2 regions of the Pseudomonas viridinivis genome follow, and region 2 is predicted to be linked to the other one. Evidence: riboswitches for the same ligand, from Rfam matches in the RefSeq annotation. Region 2 holds a riboswitch; the other holds the start of a gene.

Region 1 (11,405 bases), 1.3 Mb from region 2:
AAACGATTCGCCAGCCAGCGAGTACAGATGCCTGCACATGATCTGTGTGGGCGGCTCTCTGTGGGCAATACGAAGGCGCTAATCCAGTGATTAGCAGTGCTGCGAGGCCCGATCAGGAGACGTCCTTATAATCGGGGGGAGATTATAGCGATGAAACGACGGGAATTGATCTGATTAAGTGACTTTTATTCGTCGTCCGGTCAGACGGTGAGCATGTGATGCGCAGCGGACCGGCTTGAAGCTCTCTGCCTGCGGGCGTTGGCGGGCAGTGGAGCGCCGAGCCAGGAGAGATTTTCTTCGACGATTTCGACCCATTCGCTGCCTGCCGGAGCCTGACGGCAGCGTTTGAATGCCTGGCAAATGCCGGATTGGTCGACGCGGGCGTAGTGGCGGTATTGACGACGCAGGCTGAACAGTGACCAGAGAAAGTCCATGACGATGCTCCTGTTGGGTTGAGCATAGGTTGCACGCTGGACGTGACATGACGGTGACACCTGTGTTGCTGAACCATTGCGGTCTGTTTGCAGTCCGATTTTAACTGGTTGGCGTGCCGTGAGCGCCGCTATACTGCGGCACATTTAGTGCCCTGCCCATGGAGAGATGAGCATGCTGCGTCGCATTTTGTTTGGTTTGCTTGCTGTTAGCAGTCTTACGCTGGTCGGCTGTGCCCACAGCCCGCAACAACTCAGTCCGCAGCCCAAGCTGAACGCCCAGCTTGCGCCGGTCGGCCGTGGCCAGCCGGTGGTCGTGCGTGTGGTTGATGGTCGTCCTGGCCCGACACTGGGTACCCGTGGCGGCATGTACCCGGAAACCAGCGCGATCAGCGTATCCAGTGCCGATCTGTTGCCCAAGCTGCAAGCCCAGGCCGAAGCGGCTGTACGTTTGCTGGGCTTCACGCCGAGTTCCAGTGGCAGCGGTCCGCAATTGACCGTGACCCTCGCCGACCTGAAATATCAGTCCCCGAAAGAAGGCCTGTACGTAACCGAGGCGACCATCAGCTCGACGTTCCGCGCTGACGTGCAGAACAACGGTAAAAGCTACAGCGGTCGTTATGCCGCATCCCTGGACCAGCGCTTCGGCATGGCGCCGAACCAGGAAACCAACACCAAGCTGGTCAGCGACGTGTTGAGTGATGCGCTGACGCGTCTGTTCCAGGATCAGACGATCGGCCGCACGCTGGCGCAGTAATAGCGTTAGCGCTGGATCAAAAAAACCCGGACCTCTGTGAAGAGGCCGGGTTTTTTGTTGTGTGACGAAAGCAGGCTTGGTGGGAGTGAGCTTGCTCGCGAAGAGGCCAGTGCGTTTAACCGTTTTTCTGGGTATGAAAAAAGGCTTCGCGGGCAAGCCTCCAGCAGGCTCTTTATCTCATGCCGCCTGCTGATAAAAATCCAGAAAACTGAAACCGGTCTGCTGGTCCATGTCCGGCAGATCATGGTGCTGATGGCCGCCGAGGGCGCAGTACACCAGCCAGTGGCGGTCCTGGACGTTGAAGGACAAAGCGTCGATCAATGCTTCCTGTTCGTCGCTCGGGGCGATCAAATACAGGCGGTCCTGATTCTTGGCGTGCAGCATGGATGGCTCCAGAAGGGATCGAGGTTATCCCTCGAGGTGCCATACAGTGCCCGGTTCAGGTTACGTTAAGGTGACGGTGGCTAAATTAGAGTTCTGTCCACTCTGAATCCCACGGCGCGCTTTGAAACGCCATCGAGGCTGCAATGTCGCTGTTACCTCTCACGCCTGCCTTTACCCTGAACCTGCTTGCATTGCTGGCCGCTTGCCCCGGAATCGGCCTGCTGTCCGTGACGCGAAACCGGGAACAACGCGAACTCAAGCAGCTCGCAGTGCTCAGCGCGTTGTCGCAGATCGACGAGCCCATGCATCTGATGGACGTCTCGTTATTGCGCATGAACCGCCTGTGTTATCGCGTGGGTGGGGCTTGTCTGGGGTTTGCGTTGCTGCTGTCGTGGGTCAGCACCGGTCTGTAGCCCTTGCTGTGACCCATAAAAAAGGCGCTCTTGAAGAGCGCCTTGTTTTTTTGCCGCCGTTCGCGAGTTACAGCGCAATCCCGGCTTTGACCCGATACTGATTGCGTACCGGCATCGCGTATTGCTGGACCAGAAACGGCTGATGTTCTTCCGGGCATCCTTCGAGGCGGCGCTGCCATTCTTCCTGGGCTTTGGCCAGTTCCTCGGGCGCAAACACATCCGCCGCCAGTGGCACGCCGAGTGCCGGCTCGGCATCAGCCCATTGCGCATAAGCCAGGTAATGCACCGGGAACAGGCGATAGCCGCCGAGAATCTGCCGATCCATTTCGATGGCCAGCGCTTTGGTGTCTTCGAACAACTCGGTGATCGGCGGCGCGAAGTTCACATGCACCCGGCCTTTGTAGCCGGTAATCCCCAACGCGATGCTGACGTCATCCTCGCCCGGCACCTTGGTGTAACTCCCGGTAGTGGCGCGGATGTACAGTTCGCGTGCCTTGGCATGATCGCACGGGTCGTATTCGTAGCTGATCGACACGGGCGTCAGGTTCAGCGAACGGATCACTTCGCCAAACGGCTCGTCCTTGCGGCTCATGTGGAACATTTTCAGGATCGCCGATTCAGTACGGTCGTCGCCGTCCTTGGCCCTGCCTTCGGCCTGGGCGATCCAGATCGACTGGCAATCGTTGCGAATCGAGTGATTGATGTAGGCCGACAACAGCTGGTACGCCGCCATCTTTTCCCGGCGTCCGATGATCGAACGGTGCACGATGAAGCTCTTGTTCAGGCGCATCAGGTCGCTGACGAAGGGCTTCTGCAGCAGATTGTCGCCGATGGCAATGCGCGGAGTCGGCAAGCCTGCGTGATAAATCGCGTAGTTGACGAAGGCCGGGTCCATCACTATGTCGCGATGGTTGGCCAGAAACAGATAGGCACTGCCGGACTTGAACTGCTCGACGCCGGTGTAGGTCACACCGTCAGTGGCGCGCTCGATGGTGTGGTCGACGTAATACTCGACCTTGTCCTGAAGCGTGGCCACCGAATCGATACCGGCAAACTCGCGACGCAGCTTGCGCGCCAGCACCGGTTGCAGCACCCAGCCAAACGCGCCGGCCAGGCGCGGGAAGCGGAAATGAGTCAGGATCGCCAGGAATGCTTTGTCACTGAGCAGGCGCGCGAGTACAGCTGGGACTTCGGCGTCGTCGTAAGGTCGGATGGCATCGAATTCGCCCATCATGCTCTCTTGTAGGGAATGGCAGGAAAAGGAAGGCTGGGTCTGAAAATAACGTCCAGACTCTAGTACATCAGCCTTCAAATAGAGCGCGATTATACGCACAACTAGTCTTGGAGACCTTGATGCAGGAATTACAGAGTTACGACTGCCCTTACTGTGGCGAACCGGTCGAAGCGGTGCTGGACCTTTCCGGCGGCGATCAGCAGTACATCGAGGATTGCCCGGTGTGCTGTCGACCGATCGTTTTCGATCTGCAGACCGACGGCGAAGACTGGAACCTGGACGTGCGCAGCGAGAATGAGTGATGCAGAAAATCTACGAGCCGGAAAACCTGCTGGAGGGCGAGTTGCTGCAAGGCATGCTGGCCAGTGAAGGCGTGCAGGCGCACCTGACCGGCCGGGATTTGCTCGGTGGGGTCGGTGAACTGCCGATTTTTGGTGTGCTGGGTCTGTCGGTGGATAACGATCAGGCCGAACACGCACGGGAGTTGATCACTGCGTACAATGCAGCGCTGCCCGTGTCCGGAGACGAGCCGGACAATTTTCCCGACGTGCTGGTGTGCTGACGCGCTGCCCGATTCCGTTTTTTTAGCTGCCAGAAGAGTTTTGTTGCCCTCATGTGTGGACGTTATGCCCTGTTTCGTTGGACGCCCGCGTTTGCGGCCTTGCCCGGTTTTCCGGCTGACCAACAGGCGCAGTGGAACATTTCCCCGGCCGACCCGGTATTGATGCTGCGTGCCAGCAGCGAAACCGAAGGCGATCTTGAACTGGCCCGCGCGCGCTGGGGTTTGACTCCGGCCTGGCTGACCGATCTGTCGCGCACGCCAGCTCATGCCCGCGCCGAAACCCTGGTCGAACAACCGATGTTTCGCGATGCGTTTCGCTCGCGGCGCTGTCTGCTGCCGGCCAATGGTTTCTACGAATGGCGCGGCACGACCCGCAAACGGCCGTTCTGGCTGACGCCGGGGGAGGGCTCGGCCTTGTTTTTCGCGGCCATCTGGGAAGCGTATCCGGTGCAAGGGCATACGTATTTGAGTGTTGCGGTGGTCACCCAACTTGCCGCCAGCCAGCGCCGCCCGTTGATTCTCGATGCCCAGGGGCAGAAGGACTGGCTGGCCGCCGACACGCCGTTGCCCACCCTGCAAGCACTGCTCGCCAGCCCGCAAACCGCCCTGCGCGAACGGCCGCTGGCCAATCTGGTAAATGATCCGAAGCTCAACGCGCCGGAGTGTTTGACGCCTTTGTAGTGCTGTCTGCACTGTCGCCTTCCCGGACAAGTCCGGTCCTACCGAATTACACCTTGAACTGATTGATCAACCGCCGCTGCTGCTCGGCCAACTTGGTCAATTCGGCGCTGGCCTGGCTGGACTCGTCGGCGCCGCCGGCGACTTCGTTGGCGACCTGGCCAATATTGATCACGTTGCGATTGATGTCGTCGGCGACGGCGCTTTGCTCCTCGGCGGCACTGGCGATCTGGGTGTTCATGTCGTTGATCACCGACACTGCCTTGGTGATGGTGTCCAGCGCCTGCGCAGCATCGGCGGCATGGCTGACACTCTCGGCGGTCTTGCTCTGGCTGCCTTCCATGACCTGAACCACTTCGCGAGTGCCGCTCTGCAGTTGCTGGATCATGCTCTGGATTTCCTGGGTCGCCTGCTGCGTCTTCTGCGCCAGGTTGCGCACTTCATCGGCAACCACCGCAAAGCCACGGCCTTGCTCGCCAGCGCGGGCGGCTTCGATGGCGGCATTCAAGGCCAGCAGGTTCGTCTGTTCGGCAATCCCGCGAATGGTGGTCAGGATCGCGTTGATGTTCTCGCTGTCCTTGGCCAGCGTCTGCACGACAGTCACCGCTCGGCCGATTTCCACAGCCAGGTTGCTGATTGAATTCGAGGTGTTCTGCACAATCTGCATGCCTTCATGGGCAGCGCTGTCCGCATGGCTTGCCGCTTGCGCTGCCTGTGTGGCGTTGCGGGCGACGTCCTGAGCGGTGGCGGTCATTTGATGCACCGCCGTGGCGACCAGATCGATTTCCGACATCTGCTTCTGCACGCCCAGATTGGTCCGGATGGCGATATCGGCAGTGTGCTCCGAGGAGTCGCTGACCTTCTGCACCGAGGTCACAACCTGACTGATCATGACCTGCAATTTGCCGAGGAAGGTATTGAAACCCTGGGCAATCTGCCCGGTTTCGTCGGCCCGGTCGCTGTGCAGGCGTTTGGTCAGATCACCTTCGCCCTGGGCGATATCGTTGAGCATGGTGACCATTTGTTTGAGTGGCCGCGCGATCCCGCGTCCTACCAGCCAGATCACCAGCAAGCCGACGCCCGCGATCAACAAGCCGACCATGGCCATGCCGAAAATGTCGGTGTCGTGTTGCTTGCTCAGATCGCTTTGCAGCGTGTTCAGGTCGGCCATGACAGCGCTGAGGGGCAGCTGAATCATCAAGGTCCAGCGCGCATCGGTCGCGCCGATGCCAAATGGCATGTACACCTCGATGTGCCCGTGTTCCTTGTCAGTTTCGTAGCGCACCTCGCCAATGTTGATTTTGGCAAGGTTGGCGACTTCGCTGGCGTCCAGAATGGTGGTGGCTTTTTCGCCGAGCTTGGACGGGTCTTTGGTGTAGGCAACCAGTGCACCGTTGCTGGAGATCAAAGCCATTTCGCCCGCGCCGTCGTAGAGCTTTTTGTCAGCGGCTTCAAGCATGTCCTGAATGAAGTTCACCGACAGGTCCGCGCCAACGATGCCCTGGAAGGTCCCGTTGATCATGATGGGCTCGATGAACGACGAGAGCATGACCATTTTGCCGCCGACGCTGTAAGGCGCGGGGTCGATGACACAGGCTTTTTTGGTTTCCCGGGAGCACAAGTAATACTCACTTGAGCGCACTCCGGTGGACAACAGCTTGGTGTCCTCAAGGCTGGCGAGCTTTTCGAGTGCCAGGCTGCCGTCAGTCTTGCGGTACCACCATGGCATGAAGCGGCCATCTTTTGGATCGGCACCGGCGGTGGTGGAATCCACGTAAGCGGCGTCGTTGTGATCCACAGCGTTCGGCTCCCAACCAATGTAAGCGCCGAGAATCTTCGGATTCTGCTCCACGGTGTTGCGCAGCAGATTGAGCATTTGCTCGCGGCTGATTTTCAGCTGCGCATCGCCCTTGCTGTCATTGATGCCCAGCAACGCGTTGGTTCTGGCCAGGCCGGCGGTGATCAGCAGTGGCGTTTCCAGCTCGCGCTTGATATCGCTGGCCTGGGTCCGGGCGAGGGCACCCAGACGCGCTTCCACCGACTGCTCGAATTGCGCCAGGGTTCGTTGTTCGACCATCGTCTGGGTCCGCGCTCCAGAAAACAATGCATACAGCACTAATGCGACAACAACGCTGAGCACAATGGCGCCCGCCAGTGCAGCGATTGAAGACTGGATCGATTTGAACTTCATAGAGGCTCCGGACGTGAGATTACGTCTGAACTGTCTATCGGCTAAGCTTTATGGAAGCATGAATAACATCCCCTCAAATGGACGTAAATCGTACCAGTACGTCGTTATTGGATATGTCCGTTTGTTGGGAACCATCAGCCGGATCAGCTGACCAAAAGGGCTATCGGATGATCTCTGGCGTATTGGCTGTTCGCCGTCCAGAATCACCAGCATGTTTCCAGGGAGATTCACTATGCGTCGTTCAGTTGCCTTATGTGCCTTGAGTACCAGCTTGTTGCTCAGCGGTTGCCAGTCTGTAAACACCACCAGCGGGGATGCGGTGGGTGTCGAGCGCAAGCAATACATGTTCAGCATGCTTTCGACTGACGAAGTGAACAAGATGTACGCCCAGTCCTATCAGGAAACGGTGAAAGAGGCGTCCGGCAAAGGCGTGCTCGATACCACTAGCGCCAATGCCAAACGCGTGCATGCGATTGCCGACCGGCTGATTGCCCAGGCGCCGAAGCTGCGTCCGGATTCTGCGCAGTGGCAGTGGGAAGTCAATCTGATCAAGAGCGACGACCTCAACGCCAACTGCGGTCCCGGCGGCAAGATCATTGTCTACAGCGGACTGATCGACACACTCAAACTGAGCGATGATGAAATCGCCGCAGTCATGGGTCACGAGATCGCCCACGCATTGCGCGAACACGGCCGCGAAGCGATGTCCAAGGCGTATGGCGTAGCGATGGCCAAGCAGGGCGCGGGTGCCTTGCTCGGATTGGGGCAGGACAGCCTCGCGCTGGCCGATACCGTGGTCAATTACAGCCTGACCTTGCCGAACAGTCGCGGTAATGAAAACGAAGCGGATCTGCTCGGTCTGGAGCTGGCGGCACGCGCTGGCTACAACCCGAACGCGGCCATCACGCTGTGGGAGAAGATGAGCCAGAACTCCGGCGATTCCCCGCCGGAATTCATGAGCACTCACCCGGCATCGGCGACTCGGGTCGCTTCGTTGCAGGCGGCGATTCCCAAGGTGATGCCGTTGTATCAGGCTGCGAAGAAGTAACCGAAAAGAAGGAGCGAACGGTGGGAGGGGATTCGCGTAGGACCGGCTTTAGCCGGGAGGAGGCCAGCCCATTCGCAGCGGCTCTGTTGTCAGAACGCTCGCCCTCCCGGCTAAAGCCGGTCCTGCACAGTCTGTACAAGTCCATTCTTTGCTTAACGATCAAGGTTGATCAAACCCAGCCACTCACCTGCATCGCCTTGTACACCGCAACCAGCGCCAGCACGAAGAAGGCGCACGCCGCCAGGCGCCGGATCAAGGTCAGCGGCAGCTTGTCAGCGGCGAAGTTGCCCGCCAGGACCACCGGAACGTTGGCGATCAACATGCCCAGCGTCGTGCCGATGATCACTAGCCAAAGGTAGGAATATTGCGCCGCCAGCATCACTGTGGCGATTTGCGTCTTGTCGCCGATTTCCGCGATGAAGAACGCAATCAGTGTGGTCAGGAACGGCCCGAATTTGCGGCCATTGCCGGCTTCGTCATCGTCCATCTTGTCGGGGACCAGGGTCCACAATGCGGTGGCGGTGAAGCTCGCGGCCAGAATCCAGTGCAGCGTGGCGTCAGAAAAGAAACTGCCAAACCAGGCGCCGACCGCGCCCGCCGCAGCGTGGTTGGCCAGGGTGGCCGCGACAATACCGGCGATGATCGGCCAGGGCTTGCGAAAGCGCGCGGCGAGAATGAGAGCGAGCAGTTGGGTCTTGTCGCCAATTTCGGCAAGTGCCACGACAGCAGTGGGGACCAACAGGGATTCCAGCATCAGGGTTTTCCTAAGGGGCGGGTCGACACGGCTATGACACGTACGACCTCCCCGCCCCGGGTAAGGTGTTCGTGTCATAGGTCTGGTCAAACCACCGATCCGTCTGAGCGGATTCGGGGTCGTACGCACCATGGTCTGAGGACCAAGTATGTTGATGCGTACCGGACGAGCATGGCGCTCGTGGGAGACTACTCCCCTAGGACGGAGCGGATTCTGCCTACGCAGACCGCATTCGGCAAGCGCTTATTTTCAGGCGCGCTTGGCACGATAGATGCGGAAACCGTTGCCCTGAGCCTTGATCGCGCACACGCCCAGATGCTCTTCGATCAGCGGCTGATACTTGAGGAAGGCATTCGCCACCAAGCGCAGTTCGCCACCTGATTTCAGATGTTGGCGTGCTTTTCGCAGCAAGTTTTCCGTTGCCTGATAATCGGTATGTACTCCGACGTGGAACGGCGGGTTGCTCAGAATCGTGCTCAAACCCATGGGCGCCGCGTCGATTCCGTCGCCGGTCAACACCTCGGCTTCCAGGCCATTGGCGGCCAGCGTCAGACGGCTGCTGGCTGTGGCGAAGGCGTCCACGTCGAGCATGATCACGTTGTTGTGCGGGTAGCGACGTTTTACCGCAGCCCCCAATACACCGGCACCACAGCCGAAATCCAGCAGATTGCCGCTGGGCAGCTTGTCGATGTTCTGCAACAACAGCGCCGAGCCGCGATCCAGACGACCGTGACTGAACACGCCCGGCAGGCTGACAACTTTCAGCGGGCCATCATCCATTTCCACTTCGTAATGCTGGGCGAGGCTTTCCAGAGTTACCGCTTGCGGGGCTTCCTCGACCGTGACTTGCCACAGCTGGCAATGCCGCGCGCTGTCCAGCTTGCGCGCCCGACCGAACGGGCTCAACTGGCGGGCCGCCGCTTCGATGCCGCTGCGTTTCTCACCGACCAGAAACAACTCGCGGCCTGCCAGCCGCGAAGCCAGGGCATTGAGGATGTAGTCGGTCAGGTCCCGGGACTTGGGCAGGAACACCACGGCAGCGTCGAAGGCTTCTTGCGGCGCGTCGACGCCAAAGTGCGTGCGGCCTTCGAAACGGGCATCCAGCGCGGCTTGATCGCCCGCATGCCAGCACCAGCCGCGTGCTTCTGGCAAACGGCCAAGCAGATCATCCGCTGCCAAGCCGGCCAGCAGCAACGAGCCCTGAAACAGCTCGGCCTGACGGAGTAACACTTCACTGCGCGGGTCCATTGAAGGGCTCCTTGAAAAGGGGCGCAGTCTAGCAGAGCTTGGGCCATAGCCGGTTACGCCGAGGCATGAGTCCGTAGGAGCGGCTTTAGCCGCGAATTCGAACGTGAATGACGCTCTCCCGGCTGAAGCCGGTCCTACGAGCCGGACCTACACCACCCGCACCGGTTGACCGGCAAAGAACCCCAGCGCATTTTCCGTCACCTGGCTAACGATCCGTTGCCGTGCCTCACGCGCGCCCCAGGCGCTGTGCGGGGTGATGATCAGGCGCGGAATATCGCCAGCCAGCAGCGGATTGCCAGCCACTGGCGGCTCCAAGGTCAAGACATCCGATGCCGCGCCGCCCAGATGACCGTTGCGCAGCGCATCCGCCAGCGCCTGTTCATTGATAAGCCCGCCGCGCGCGGTGTTGATCACATACGCATGGGGCTTGAGCAGGCTCAATTCATGGGCGCCGATCATGTCGCGGGTGTGCTCGTTGAGCGGGCAGTGCAAGGTCAAAGCGTCGATCTGCGGCAGCAGCTCCTCCAGCGGCAAGCGATCCGCGCGGGCCGGGCGGCCGGGGATTTGTCCCAGCAGGACGCGCATGCCAAAGGCTTCAGCCAGCTTGGCCACCGCGCCGCCGAGTTCGCCATGCCCCAGCAAACCCAGGGTTTTGCCTTCCAGTTCGAAAATCGGGAAATCCAGCAGGCAAAACTGTTTCGACTTCTGCCATTGGCCGTGTTGCACCGCGTTCTGGTAATCCGGCAGCCGGGTGGCGAGGGCGAGCAACAACATCAGCGTGTGCTGCGCCACCGACGGCGTGCCGTAACCCTGGCAATTACACACCGTGACGCCGTGCTGGCGGGCGGCCTCCAGATCGACGTTATTGGTGCCGGTCGCAGTGACCAGAACCAGCTTCAAGTCAGGACAGGCGGCGAACGTGGCGGCATCAACCATGATCTTGTTACTGATCGCCACGGTTGCGCCTTGCAGACGTTCAATCACCTGATCGGGCGTGGTGCTGGCATGCAGCACCAAATCGGCGAAACATTCGCGCAGCGTGCTGAAGTCCAGATCGCCCAGATCCAGGGACGTGTGGTCGAGAAAAACTGCCTTACCGTGATTGCTCATCAGCTGTACCTGTTATTGGAAGTTTCGAAGGCTTAATGTGGTCAGCCTAACAGAGCGAAACGCTTGCTTACATTTTTGGAGAAACGCATGTATTGGGCGGAATTTCTGACCGTTGCCTTGATTCACCTGCTCGCCGTCGCCAGTCCCGGCCCGGATTTCGCCGTGGTGGTGCGTGAAAGCGTGACTCACGGCCGCAAAGCCGGGACCTATACGGCCATGGGTGTGGGCACCGCGATTTTTGTGCATGTGGGCTATTCGTTGCTGGGGATCGGCCTGATCGTTTCCCAGTCCATCGTGCTGTTCAACGCGTTGAAATGGGCTGCTGCGGCCTATCTGCTGTACATCGGCTTCAAGGCCTTGCGCGCCAAACCGGCCAACGCCAGCGACGCGCCGGTCAAGGTTGCGGTGGGCGAGCGCACCGCGCGCGGCGCCTTTACCAGCGGCTTTGTCACCAACGGCCTGAACCCCAAGGCGACGCTTTTTTTCCTGTCGCTGTTCACCGTGGTGATCAATCCACACACGCCATTGTGGGTGCAGGCGGGTTACGGCGTTTACCTGGCTGTGGCGACCGGCCTGTGGTTCTGCATGGTGGCGC
Region 2 (11,405 bases):
AGGATCCACCAGCGCAGATTGCGCTGGGCAATGAAGCGACTCAAGGCCAGCAGCGCCAGCGGATAAATCATGTAGAACTGCCATTCCACAGAGAGCGACCAGGTGTGCAGCAGCCATTTCTCGTGGGCGCCCGCCGTGAAATACCCGGCTTCGGCCCAGTAAACAAAGTTGGAGACAAACCCAAGGCTGCCAGCGATGTGTTTGCCCAGCTCGCTGTATTCCAGCGGCAGCAGATAAAACCAGCCCGCCAGCAGCAGCACGAAACACAGCGCCGCCAGCGCCGGAATGATCCGTCTGGCCCGGGACTTGTAGAACGCGATCAGGCTGAAATTACCCTTGTGCAGGCTGCGCACGATAATTCCGGTGATCAGGTAGCCGGAGATCACGAAGAAAATATCGACGCCCGCAAATCCGCCCGGCAGCCAGCCTGGGTTGAAGTGAAACAGCAGCACGGCGATGACCGCGATGGCGCGTAGTCCATTGATGTCTTTTCTGAAGTCCATGGCGTTTTTTCACGTAGGAGCGAGGAGGCGGTTCAGGGCGTGGCCACTGTCTCCTCGGGGCTCAGGCTGATGATCTTGGGGAAATGGGTCAGGGTGACGGGTACCGAACAACTCTGATTCGCGCACTGCCATTGCTCGCCCGAAAGACTGCCTTTCTCGGGTTCGGCGGTGTCGATCAGGCGCACCGCTCCGGTCATGGGTGCGGCGCTGGCAATGTCCTGTTGCAGAGTCGGGCCGGTTGTCCAGCCGACCACCACGCGCTGCGGGCCTTTGTCGAAATACAGCAGGTAAATGTTGTCCGACTGGCGACTGGCCTCGGCGTCATAGCTGAAGTCCTTGATCACCGGGGCGATGACTTTCATGACCTGATAGGCCGGTTTGGGCGACAGGTCCTCGTTGAGCAAGCCGAAGTTGTGTTCCTGATCGGTCCGGTCGGGGCCATCGTTGACCAGGTCGTACCACCACATGCCCTGGAGATTAGGCAGGCTGCGCGCCAGAAACAGAATCCGCGCCATGTACACCGCCTGTACCGCCGGCGTGAAGCCGCAATTGCCCTGGTGGCTGGGCCAGGCCATTTCCGTGATGTAGATCGGCACATCGCGCCCGGCCTTGGCGCGGATATGCTCCTCATAAGCACGCATCCAGACCACCCAGGCCTCGGGGTTGGGCTTCACGTTTGGCAGGCAGTGGGCGTAAGGGTGAACCGACAGGCCGTCGACCAGATCCAGCATGCCGGCGTCGATCAGGCGGTCGGCGAAGCCGTAATCCATGCCTTCGGGCGTTACCGAACCGGCAAGGATTTTCGCCGGCGTGCCTTCAACGTTCTGCGTGTTTTTACGAATGAGTGGCACCACATCACGCACCAGCGCGGCATAGTCGGCGCTGAGTTGCGGGTCCTTCGGCGCCTCGATATCCCACTCGTTCCAGATCTCATAGAAGGTCACGCGATTGCCCAGCTGGCTGGTCACGTAGTCCACATACCTCAGGAAATCCGCCTTGACCTCGCCGCTGCGCGGCTTGGCGTTGTCATGAAACCAGGTGCTGTAGTCGAGGATCGTCAACCGGCTCAGGCCCAGGCTCTGGGCGTCGGTCAGATAGGTGCGCCACCACGGCACGATGCGCAGCTCGTTGGCGTTGGGCGCTGCGGTGGACCAGTGCGCGTCATCCTTGACCGAAGCGATGCCTGCATCGGCCGCCAGTTGCAGCGCTGGCCGCGACGGCGTCGGATAATTCATCAGGTGCGTGCCAATGCCGAGAATGAATGGCTCTTGCGCGTTTTCCTGGGCCTTGGCCAGGCCGCCACTCAGGCATCCAACACATAACAGGCTTGCTGCAAAACCTGGACTGACCTTCATGCTCACCACTCAATTCATGTCGGGCAGGGTGGACAGCTGGTACTGCGCAGGACGCGCGGTCTGCCGGCTGTCCAGCTGCTTGCCGGTCAGCACATGACCGAGTGCCAGGCCCAAAAACAGATTGGCCACCGCGATTTCGAACATGTCCGTGGTCCAGCTGATCAGGCAGCAGCAGAAGGTGATTGCCAACAACGCTCGGGCAATGCGCGAATCGTCGCTGCTCAGGGCAAAAAACAACGGAATCTGCAGGGCGTACAGCAGGGGTCCGAACACCCCGAACAATCCCCACAGGTACATGAAGGTGCTGTCCGAGCCGACCAGAAATTCGGTGCCGGGTACCGGGAAAATGATCACTGAGCTGCCGAATAACCCGAAACCTGCGCCGGTGTAGCCATAACCTAACCGGGTCATGGCATCGACGACGTTGGGCCAGGTGTTGTTCAGCCGGTCATACAAGGACGACAGCGACGAACCGCCGCCGCTCACGGTACGGGCGTCGAAGTCATACAGCAGCCCCATCAGCGGCAGCAGCATGCCGACCACCACGGCCACGATGCACGCGGCGCGAGTGGTCCAGCGCATGCGGGCAATCAGCAACAGGCCCATGGTCAGCAGATAGCCGCCGGCCGGCGCTTTGCTGGTGGTCAGGACAATGCCGTACAGGGCGACAAGGCTCAGCGCCAGAATCAGCAGGCGCGAACGCATGAACATCGCGATATACAGGCTGTAGATCGCGATAAGGATCGACAACGTATTGGAGACCCGGGCGAAACCGGCGCTACGGTCCTCGTCACCGGCCGACCAGGTGGTGTTGGCGCTCAGCTGAGTCTCGCCAATGGCGTAGCTGTAACCTTTCCAGGGCACCGCGGTAAATTTGTCCAGGGCGAGACCGACAAAACAAGCCACGAGGCATAAGCCGATGACCCACATGAGCAGCCGACGGCGATGGATCAGGTGGTCGCTGCAAACCATGCCGAACAAGATCGGGCTGAGCGCGAACAGGGTGAAGGCGACGTTGTTGAGGGTGGCACCATGCAACATGGCCAGGACGGCGGAAATCACCAGCATCAGCAGGCTCAACCACACGACGCGGCCAGCCTTGTAAGTGCGCAGTTCCATGAGCAACAGAATCAGGCAGGCGATTTTGGGCAGGTACAGCGCTGGCGACAGTCCTGCCTGGTCGAGATAAAAGCGCAACGCACCGGAAAAGGTCTCGACCACAATCAGGCTGATGGCGGCCCAGACCATGGCCGTCGACTTGTTGAAGGAAAGCATCGACGCGTTATCGTCGGCCGTGTTCGCAGAGTTCAACATCATGTTTTCTGCCTCTGTGGCGCTTGTTTTGAGAGATACCCCAACGAATCGGGGATTGGGCAGGCGCAACGCTACCGCCCATCGACTGTCGAAAACGGTCAATAGAGGTATCAATCAATGTAGGAAAATGGCCGCTGAAGAAGGGGGCGGCATTCAGGTCTGGAGCGAACGCTCCAACTGCGCGACAAGGGCTATATCAGCCTGACTTCGGAAGACTGTCAATCTATTCGTCAAAAATTAATCAAACGCCGACAAACGTAACAGTACTAGCTTGCTAACTTATTGAATTTACTGAGCGGTATAAATTTGACGGTGTAAACAATGCTGAAACGGACACAGGTTATAGCGACCCTATAACGCCAAACGGCAAGTCCAGGTCACCCCGAAACATGCCGTTTAAACCTGCGCTCGACGCTTACGGATACTTACGTTTGTCAGCCGTTGGCGGGAAGTACTGATACAGCCAGGTTTCACTCAGCGTGCGATCCTGGGACTTGATGAACATGCGCATCTCAACCGGTTCGGCACCCTCGTTGGTTGGGTACCAGTCGAACGTCACGCGATAACCCTGAATATCCGGCAGCACCAGAATGTTGAAATCCTGAACCTTGCCGTTGGAAACCGTGACGATCGGTTCGATGGCCGTACCTTCCGGCAAGCGTTCCAGGCCGCCACCGTTGAAGTCCACCGCAAAACGCCGCGCCCAGACCTCCGGGTAATGCTCGCCAGGTGCCCAGCCTTCGGTGAAGCCGCCCATGCCGGAACGGGTCGCATGGACCTGCGCTAATGGCGTGCTCACTGGAGGCAGCGGGCTCCAGTACAGTTTGTAGCCAAAGTTGAGCGAATCACCGGCCTTGACCGGATTTTTCGGCGTCCAGAACACCACGATGTTATCCATCGTCTCGCCCGTGGTGACGATCTCCACCAGATTCACCGAACCCTCGCCCCAAGGCGTGGTGGGCTCGACCCACAGGCTCGGCCGGCGGTGATACCAATCGACGGTGTCCTGGTAGCTGGTGAAATTGTGATCAGTCTGCACCAGACCGAAACCTTTCGGGTCCTTGTCGGCGAAGGCGTTGAACTGCAGCTTCGGCGGATTGTTCAGCGGACGACAGATCCACTCGCCGTTGCCGCGCCACATGGCGAGGCGGTCCGAGTCGTGGATTTCCGGGTGAATGGTGTCGCACATGCGGCGTTCATGGGTGCCGCAGCTGAACATGCTGGTCATCGGCGAAATGCCCAACTGGGCGATGTCTGTGCGCGCATTGACGGTGGCGTCGATGTTCATCACCACTTGCCCGGACTGGCAGTCGATATCGAAGCGATAGGCGCCGGTCGCGCTTGGCGAATCCATAAGGGCGTAGACCACGAAGCGGGTCGCGTTCTTGTCCGGAGTTTCAAACCAGAACTTGGTGAAGTCCGGGAATTCTTCCTGACGCGTCGAATACGTGTCGATGGCCAGGCCGCGAGCGGAAAGACCGTATTGCTTGTTGCTGTCCACGGCGCGGAAATAGCTGGCGCCCAGGAAGGACACCACGTCGTTGATGGCGATTTCCGGTGCCTTGAACAGCTTGAAGCCGGCAAAACCCAGATCGCCCTTGACCAGCGACTTGTCGATGCCGCTGGACTCGTAATTGAACAGTTCGTGGCGGAAGTGGACTTCCCGCGCCTGCTTGGTCGTCGGGTCGACGCTGTACATGCGGACCGGAGTCTTGAAGCCCATGCCGACGTGGAAGAAATGCACGTCCAGCTGGCCTTTGACGTCGTGCCACAGAGAATGCCCGGCGTCGTATTTGATGGCGTTGAACTGTTGCGGGGTCATGTTCGCCAACACGGGCGGGAGGACCTGCTTGTTGCTGACGTAGCCACGGCCGGCCACTTGTTTGGCGTGGGCTTTCAACGTATCGAAGTCGAAATTTTCGATCTCGCCATCGGCGGCGGCGGCAAAAGCACGTGCAACATAAAGCCCCGAGGCCGGCACGCTGCTATAAGCCGCCAACGCCATGGAGGCTTTCAGGAGATTCCTGCGATTCATAAGGTGAAGCCTCTGACTAGTGCTGTGCGTCCTGCACAAGAGAAATGCGCGCTACGACTCCTTGCTGAACGCCAAACTACCCACAACAGATAACAAACACAGCAACCGGTTCGAAAAAAACATAAATAATTACGATTTAGTCGCATTCAAGTGTGTAAATCGATGTCTGGACCGGGGTTTTGCGGTTTTCGCTGATTCTGCCTGGCTTGGGGCATGACAAAATTTTCACAAATGGGCCGGTATAAAGCGCGCTCTCTTTGGGGAGTAGCCTGCTTCTTTTCGCCAAGAAGCGTCCGTATCAACATTCTCGGCAACATGCCGTGGTGCGGACACCTTTACTGGTTGGTGAGACCATCGACATTTTCGCGCCATAAGGTCGGGCGTGCGGGAGTGTCGTGGACTCAATGCCCGACCGGAAAAACCCAAACCGTGAATCCCATATCCCTTGTAATGCTCGCTCTGGCGATGTCGACGGACGCTTTTGCTGCGGCCATCGGTAAAGGCTCAAGCCTGCACAAACCGCGTTTTCTCGAAGCCCTGCGCATGGGCGTGATCTTCGGCGTCGTCGAAACCATTACCCCGATCATTGGCTGGCTGATTGGCAACGCTGCGTCCAGATTCGTCGAGAGCTGGGACCACTGGATCGCCTTCACCCTGCTGCTCGTGCTTGGCCTGCACATGATCTACAACGGCCTGAAGACCGCCGACGAGGAAGAAGAGAAAACCACCCGGCATGGCCTGCTGTTGCTGATCGTGACTGCGACGGCCACCAGCATTGATGCATTGGCGGTGGGCATCGGCCTGGCGTTCATCGACGTCAATATCCTCGTCGCTGCAGCGGCTATCGGCCTGGCGACCATGACCATGGTCACCATCGGCACCCTGCTGGGCCGCGCCCTGGGCACCATCGTCGGCCAACGCGCGGAAATCGTTGGCGGCGTGGTATTGATCGCCGTGGGCTCGATGATTCTGTATGAGCACCTTTCAGTCGCTTGATAAACATCCGTTGGAGCGAGGCTTGCCCGCGAACCAGACGCCCGGGTGTCCCGGATTCACCGCGTCTTCGTTCTTCGCGGGCAAGCCTCGCTTCCACGATCGCAATCAAGACTGCGTTGGCAACCCAATCACACTCATCGCCGCCTGACGCAACGCTTCGGAGCGGGTTGGGTGCGGGTGGCTGGTCAGGGCAATGTCCTCGGAAGACGCCGCAAATTCCATCGCCACGCAGAACTCGCCGATCATTTCGCTGACGCTTGGCCCGACCAGATGCACACCGAGGATTTCGTCGGTGCGCTCGTCGGCCAGGACCTTGGCGAAGCCTTCGGTTTCATGGTTGACCTTGGCCCGACTGTTGGCGCTGAACGGAAACTTGCCGACTTTGTAAGCGCGGCCCTCGGCCTTGAGCTGCTCTTCGGTCTTACCTACGCTGGCCAGTTCCGGGCGGGTGTAAATCACGTTGGGGATCAGGTTGTAATCGATCTCGCCCGCCTTGCCGACGATGCGCTCCACGCACACCGAAGCTTCGTCTTCGGCCTTGTGCGCCAACATCGGACCGGACGTCACATCACCGATCACCCAGATGCCTTCTGCTGCGGTGCGATGCCCTTTGTTTTCCAGCATGCCGCGCTTGTCCAGTTCCAGGCCGACCGTTTCCAGCCCCAAGCCTTTGGTGAAGGGCCGACGTCCAATGGACACCAGCACGTAATCCGCTTCGATCAACTCAGCCGCGCCGCCCGCTGCCGGTTCGACGCTAAGGCTGACGCCGTTCTCCGAGGTCGTAGCCGTGGTCACTTTGGAGCTGAGCTTGAAGTTGATGCCCTGACGCGACAGTGAGCGATGCAACGTCTTGCCCGCTTCCAGATCACTGCCGTGGGCGACGTGATCGAGAAACTCCACCACCGTCACCTGCGCGCCCAACCGCCGCCACACTGAACCCAACTCCAGGCCGATCACCCCGGCGCCGATCACCACCAGATGCTTGGGTACTTCAGTCAGCGACAGCGCGCCGGTGGAATCCAGAATGCGTTGGTTGTCGATGTCCACGCCGGGCAATGGCGTCGGCTCGGAACCGGTGGCAATGATGATGTCTTTGGCTTGCAGCTCGGTTTCGGCGCCGTTGGCGTCGGTGACAATAACTTTGCCCGGCCCGGCAATCCGCCCCCAACCCTTGATCCATTCGGCCTTGTACTTGCGAAACAGAAACTCGATGCCCTTGGTCAGGGCCGTCACGCTTTCGCCTTTCTGTTTCATCATCTGCGCCAGATTCAGGGTCGGCGTGACCTCAATACCCAGCTTGGCAAACTCTTCGCCGGTGGCCGCTTCATACAGTTCCGAAGCATGCAGCAACGCCTTGGAGGGGATGCAACCGACGTTCAGACACGTCCCGCCCAACGTTTCGCGCCCTTCGACACAGGCAACGCTCAAGCCCAGCTGGCCCGCGCGGATGGCTGCGTTATAGCCGCCGGGGCCGCCGCCGATGATTACAACGTCATAACTGCTCATGCCCATATGCTCCTGAAGTTGAGAATGGAGGGAAGCGTAGCTCGTGAGTCCGCAAAGGGGTCGTGAGCGATTAGATTATGGTTGTAATGTTTATGCGGCCGAGCGTCAAGCGGGCTACACCCACCAATACCGAACAAGGTGAAAGAAGATCGGCGCGGCGAAGCAGACCGAGTCCAGTCGATCCAGCATGCCGCCGTGGCCTTCGATCATATGTCCCCAATCCTTCACGCCTCGGTCGCGCTTGATCGCGGACATGACGATGCCACCGGCAAAACCCAGCAGGTTGATCAGCAGCGCGATCAACGCCGACTGCCAGGGATTGAACGGCGTGATCCACCACAGCGCGCCGCCGATCAACGACGCCAGGGCGATGCCGCCGACGAAGCCTTCCACAGTCTTGGACGGCGACAGGTTCGGCGCGATCTTGCGCTTGCCGAACAGCTTGCCGCAGACGTACTGCAACACGTCCGACAGCTGCACGACGATCACCAGATAAGCGATCAGCAACAGATTGCGCCCCTCGTAACCGGGGATTTCCAGGGTCAGCAATGCGGGCACGTGAGACACGCAGAACACCGCGATCATCAAGCCCCACTGGACTTTCGACGCGCGCTCCAGGAAGTGCGTGCTGTCGCCACCCAGCGACGCGAGGATCGGCAGCAGCAAAAACACGTAGACCGGAATGAAGATCGAAAACAAGCCATACCAGCTCATGGCGATCAGCACGTATTGCAGCGGCAGCGCCAGATAGAACGCCGCGACCAGCGCCGGGTAATCACTCTTGCGCGTCGGCGTCAGGGTCAGGAATTCGCGCAGCGCATAGAACGACACGGCGTAGAACAGGATGATCACTGCGCTGTAGCCCAACGCGAAGGCGATGCCGATGACAATGACCATCACCCACCACGCGTTGATCCGCGTTGAGGTTGTCGATCACCGAATTGGGTCCGCCAGCCCGGCGCTTGAGGATGAAACCGATGGTCGAGGCCAGCAGCAGAATCGCGCCGATGCCCATGAATAACAATTGCGTCTGCTTATCCATCAATGCTGCTCCGGGGCCAGGGCCAGCAGCGCTTCACGGCTGCGCAATAAAAACTGTTCTTTGAGCTCGTCACTGCCCAACTGCAACGGCGTGCCAAAACTGGTTGTGCATAACAATGGCAACGGCAATACGCGGCCCTTGGGCATGACACGGTTCAGGTTGGCTATCCACACGGGCACCAGTTCGGCTTGTGGATAACTTTTCGCCAAGTGGTACAGGCCGCTTTTGAACGGCAGCAGGCCGTCTTCCAGATTGCGCGTGCCTTCGGGGAAGATGATCAGCGAATCGCCGTTCTCCAGCGCTTCGAGCATCGGTTGCAAGGGGTTGCTGTCCGGCGTTTTGCGCTGGCGATCAACCAGCACGCCGTTGAACACGCGATTGATGATGTAACGCCGTAGCGGGCTGCTCTGCCAGTAATCCGCGCCCGCAACCGGCCGGGTCAGCTTGCGCAACGCAGGCGGCAGCGAAGCCCACAACAGCACAAAGTCGCCGTGGCTGCTGTGATTGGCGAAATAGATGCGCTGCACCGGTTCCGGCGTACAACCCAGCCAGAGACTGCGCGCGCCAGTCACGCTTCGCGCGCCGGCAGTGATGATCGTCGCGACCAAAGGTTCGAACATGGCGTTTCCTTATGATGCGGTGAAGGACAACCAAGGGAAGATCAGAATCGCGCCCAGCATTACCAGCAGCTGGACGGCAACAAACAACAATTGCTGGCGCAGCAGCTTCAATGCGCCCTTGCTGCGCAGCGCCCAGGATCGCCCGGATTTATCCACAGGCTGAAACTGGAGGGCGACCAGCGCTTGATCGAGGGCAAGTGTGCGCTCGGCCAGTCGGGCTTCATCGCTGGCGACGGCCTGGAACAGGTCCGCGTCGAACGCGACGCGCAACGCGTAGTATTTTTCGATCAAACCCAGCAGAACCACGGCCGCCGCCAGTATCAGCAACAATGGCATCGTCGGAGTTATCAACAGCTGCACCAGCCCGAATGCCAAGCCAAGCAAGGTCAGCCCTGTGGACAAGTTATCCAGCGTCTTGCCTCGGCGCAGCAGACTGGCGACGATATGTAGCTGCATTTCAGATGACATCATTGGGCCCCGTAGGAGCGAGGCTTGCCCGCGAAAGCGATGTGTCGGGGATAACGCCTTCGCGGGCAAGCCTCGCGCCTACGATTTCCTGCAAGGCTTCAACATGTGCGGCGCGCAGCACCACGCCGGGCCTTGCCTGGCGGATGATCGCAATCGCGTTATCCACAGTCTCGGCGCGACCGCTGTGCAAATGCCAGGCAGCAACTGCCGTGGCACTGCGCGAATAACCCAGCGCGCAGCACACCAATAACGGCCCTTGCTGGCGCAGACGTTCAATGGCCTGGGCGGCGAGCAGACAGGTCTGCGCCGTGGGCGCGACCAGATCCAGCGTCGGAATCGCCTGATAGCCCCGTGAATCCGGTTTGATCGGCAGCTCGGCGCACATATCCACAACGGCGGCGAAAGGCTTGAGCTGGTCGTTATCCGGCAGACGTCCCAGCCAAACGTTATCCACAACCTGATCGGGCTGTGGATGCTTGCGTGTCCACACCCTTGAATTGATCCAGGCACCGAGCAAGTACGGCGCGAACAGCCAATACACCGCTGGGCTGAGGCTGCCGTCCTGACGTTTCTGGAAACCCGCCGCATCAAACACCAGATAATTCAGCGCAACCAACAGCAGCGAACCCGCTGGCCAGGCCAGCCAAAGCCACGCGCCGCCCAGCTTCAGGGCCGTCGCGCCGAGAATTATTGCGCCGAGACTATAAATGGCAGTCAGCTTCAGGCGCTTCGGTCCCAGGCTGATACGCGCTGCGAGTAAAGGACTGCGGCCTTCATCCGGCCAAAGCCACACACAGAACCAACCGGCCAGCGCGCCTGTGGGTAAGTCGATAAAGTGATGTTGATAAGTGGTCAGCACCGAAACGCCGATTAGGCTGAACCAGCCATGCAGCAACCAGCGCCATGCCTGATGGAAGTTCTGCAGATAGCGGTCGTAGCAGACCCATAGCACCACCAGCAGCGCGATATGCAGCGAAGGCGCCTGATTGAAGGGCTTGTCGAAGCCCGCCAGCACGGCGAATAACCAGCCGAATACGCCATCCAGTTCCGGACGCTCGAAAGCGAAACGCAACGGCCAGATCAGGAAGCAGCTCACCGCAATCAGCTGGGCGCTGAACAGGCGCAACGCGTGAGTATCCAGCTGTCGGCGAGTCAGGCACGCCAGCAACGAGAAGCCGTAAAGCAGGTCGATGGACCAATAGGGCACGATGGTCCAGGCCCAGAATGGCATGTGCGCTTCCCATCCGAAGGCCAGGCTTGCCACGTCGCCGCGCTGCGCCGTCACCCAGGTGGCGAAGCCGTAGCTGGCGAAGAAGAATGGCGCCAGGGCTAACAGCCAGACCACGGCGCGTTTCCACAAACCGGCTTCGCGCAGCATCTTCAATTGATCCGCTGCGCCAGCGACACGCTGAAAATCCCCCATTCATCCACCCGCTGGGTGATTTTGCGGAAACCCGCCGCTTCCACCAGTTGATCCATTTCCGTCTGGCTGCGCCGCCGCATCACCCAAGCCTGGCCTTGGCGGTGACTGGTCAGGGCGCGGGCGATCAATTCCAGCTGCGGGTG

The links. Region 2 has a riboswitch for manganese ahead of mntP (manganese efflux pump MntP). Riboswitches for the same ligand answer to the same signal wherever they lie in the genome.
Region 1: another riboswitch for manganese. It lies ahead of AABC73_RS05195 (TMEM165/GDT1 family protein); the one in region 2 lies ahead of mntP (manganese efflux pump MntP).

The regions. Positions count from the first base shown of each region.
Region 1 is NZ_CP151076.1:1,151,225-1,162,629, forward strand. Features, by position in the region: gene AABC73_RS05145 (hypothetical protein) at 201-434, opposite strand; gene AABC73_RS05150 (YajG family lipoprotein) at 607-1,188, shown strand; gene AABC73_RS05155 (hypothetical protein) at 1,366-1,572, opposite strand; gene AABC73_RS05160 (hypothetical protein) at 1,716-1,985, shown strand; gene AABC73_RS05165 (1-acyl-sn-glycerol-3-phosphate acyltransferase) at 2,053-3,216, opposite strand; gene AABC73_RS05170 (CPXCG motif-containing cysteine-rich protein) at 3,339-3,521, shown strand; gene AABC73_RS05175 (DUF2007 domain-containing protein) at 3,521-3,781, shown strand; gene AABC73_RS05180 (SOS response-associated peptidase) at 3,833-4,462, shown strand; gene AABC73_RS05185 (methyl-accepting chemotaxis protein) at 4,509-6,650, opposite strand; gene AABC73_RS05190 (M48 family metallopeptidase) at 6,883-7,698, shown strand; gene AABC73_RS05195 (TMEM165/GDT1 family protein) at 7,868-8,452, opposite strand; yybP-ykoY riboswitch at 8,542-8,661, opposite strand; gene AABC73_RS05200 (class I SAM-dependent methyltransferase) at 8,702-9,700, opposite strand; gene AABC73_RS05205 (2-hydroxyacid dehydrogenase) at 9,848-10,810, opposite strand; gene AABC73_RS05210 (LysE family transporter) at 10,898-11,405, shown strand, end outside.
Region 2 is NZ_CP151076.1:6,130,354-6,141,758, reverse strand. Features, by position in the region: gene AABC73_RS28635 (acyltransferase family protein) at 1-503, opposite strand, end outside; gene AABC73_RS28630 (hypothetical protein) at 536-1,858, opposite strand; gene AABC73_RS28625 (hypothetical protein) at 1,868-3,175, opposite strand; gene AABC73_RS28620 (glucan biosynthesis protein D) at 3,588-5,207, opposite strand; yybP-ykoY riboswitch at 5,455-5,584, shown strand; gene mntP (manganese efflux pump MntP) at 5,637-6,203, shown strand; gene lpdA (dihydrolipoyl dehydrogenase) at 6,309-7,709, opposite strand; partial or broken gene AABC73_RS28605 (phosphatidate cytidylyltransferase) at 7,824-8,751, opposite strand; gene AABC73_RS28600 (lysophospholipid acyltransferase family protein) at 8,751-9,371, opposite strand; gene AABC73_RS28595 (hypothetical protein) at 9,381-9,839, opposite strand; gene AABC73_RS28590 (phosphatase PAP2/dual specificity phosphatase family protein) at 9,829-11,223, opposite strand; partial or broken gene AABC73_RS28585 (bifunctional alpha/beta hydrolase/class I SAM-dependent methyltransferase) at 11,220-11,405, opposite strand, start outside.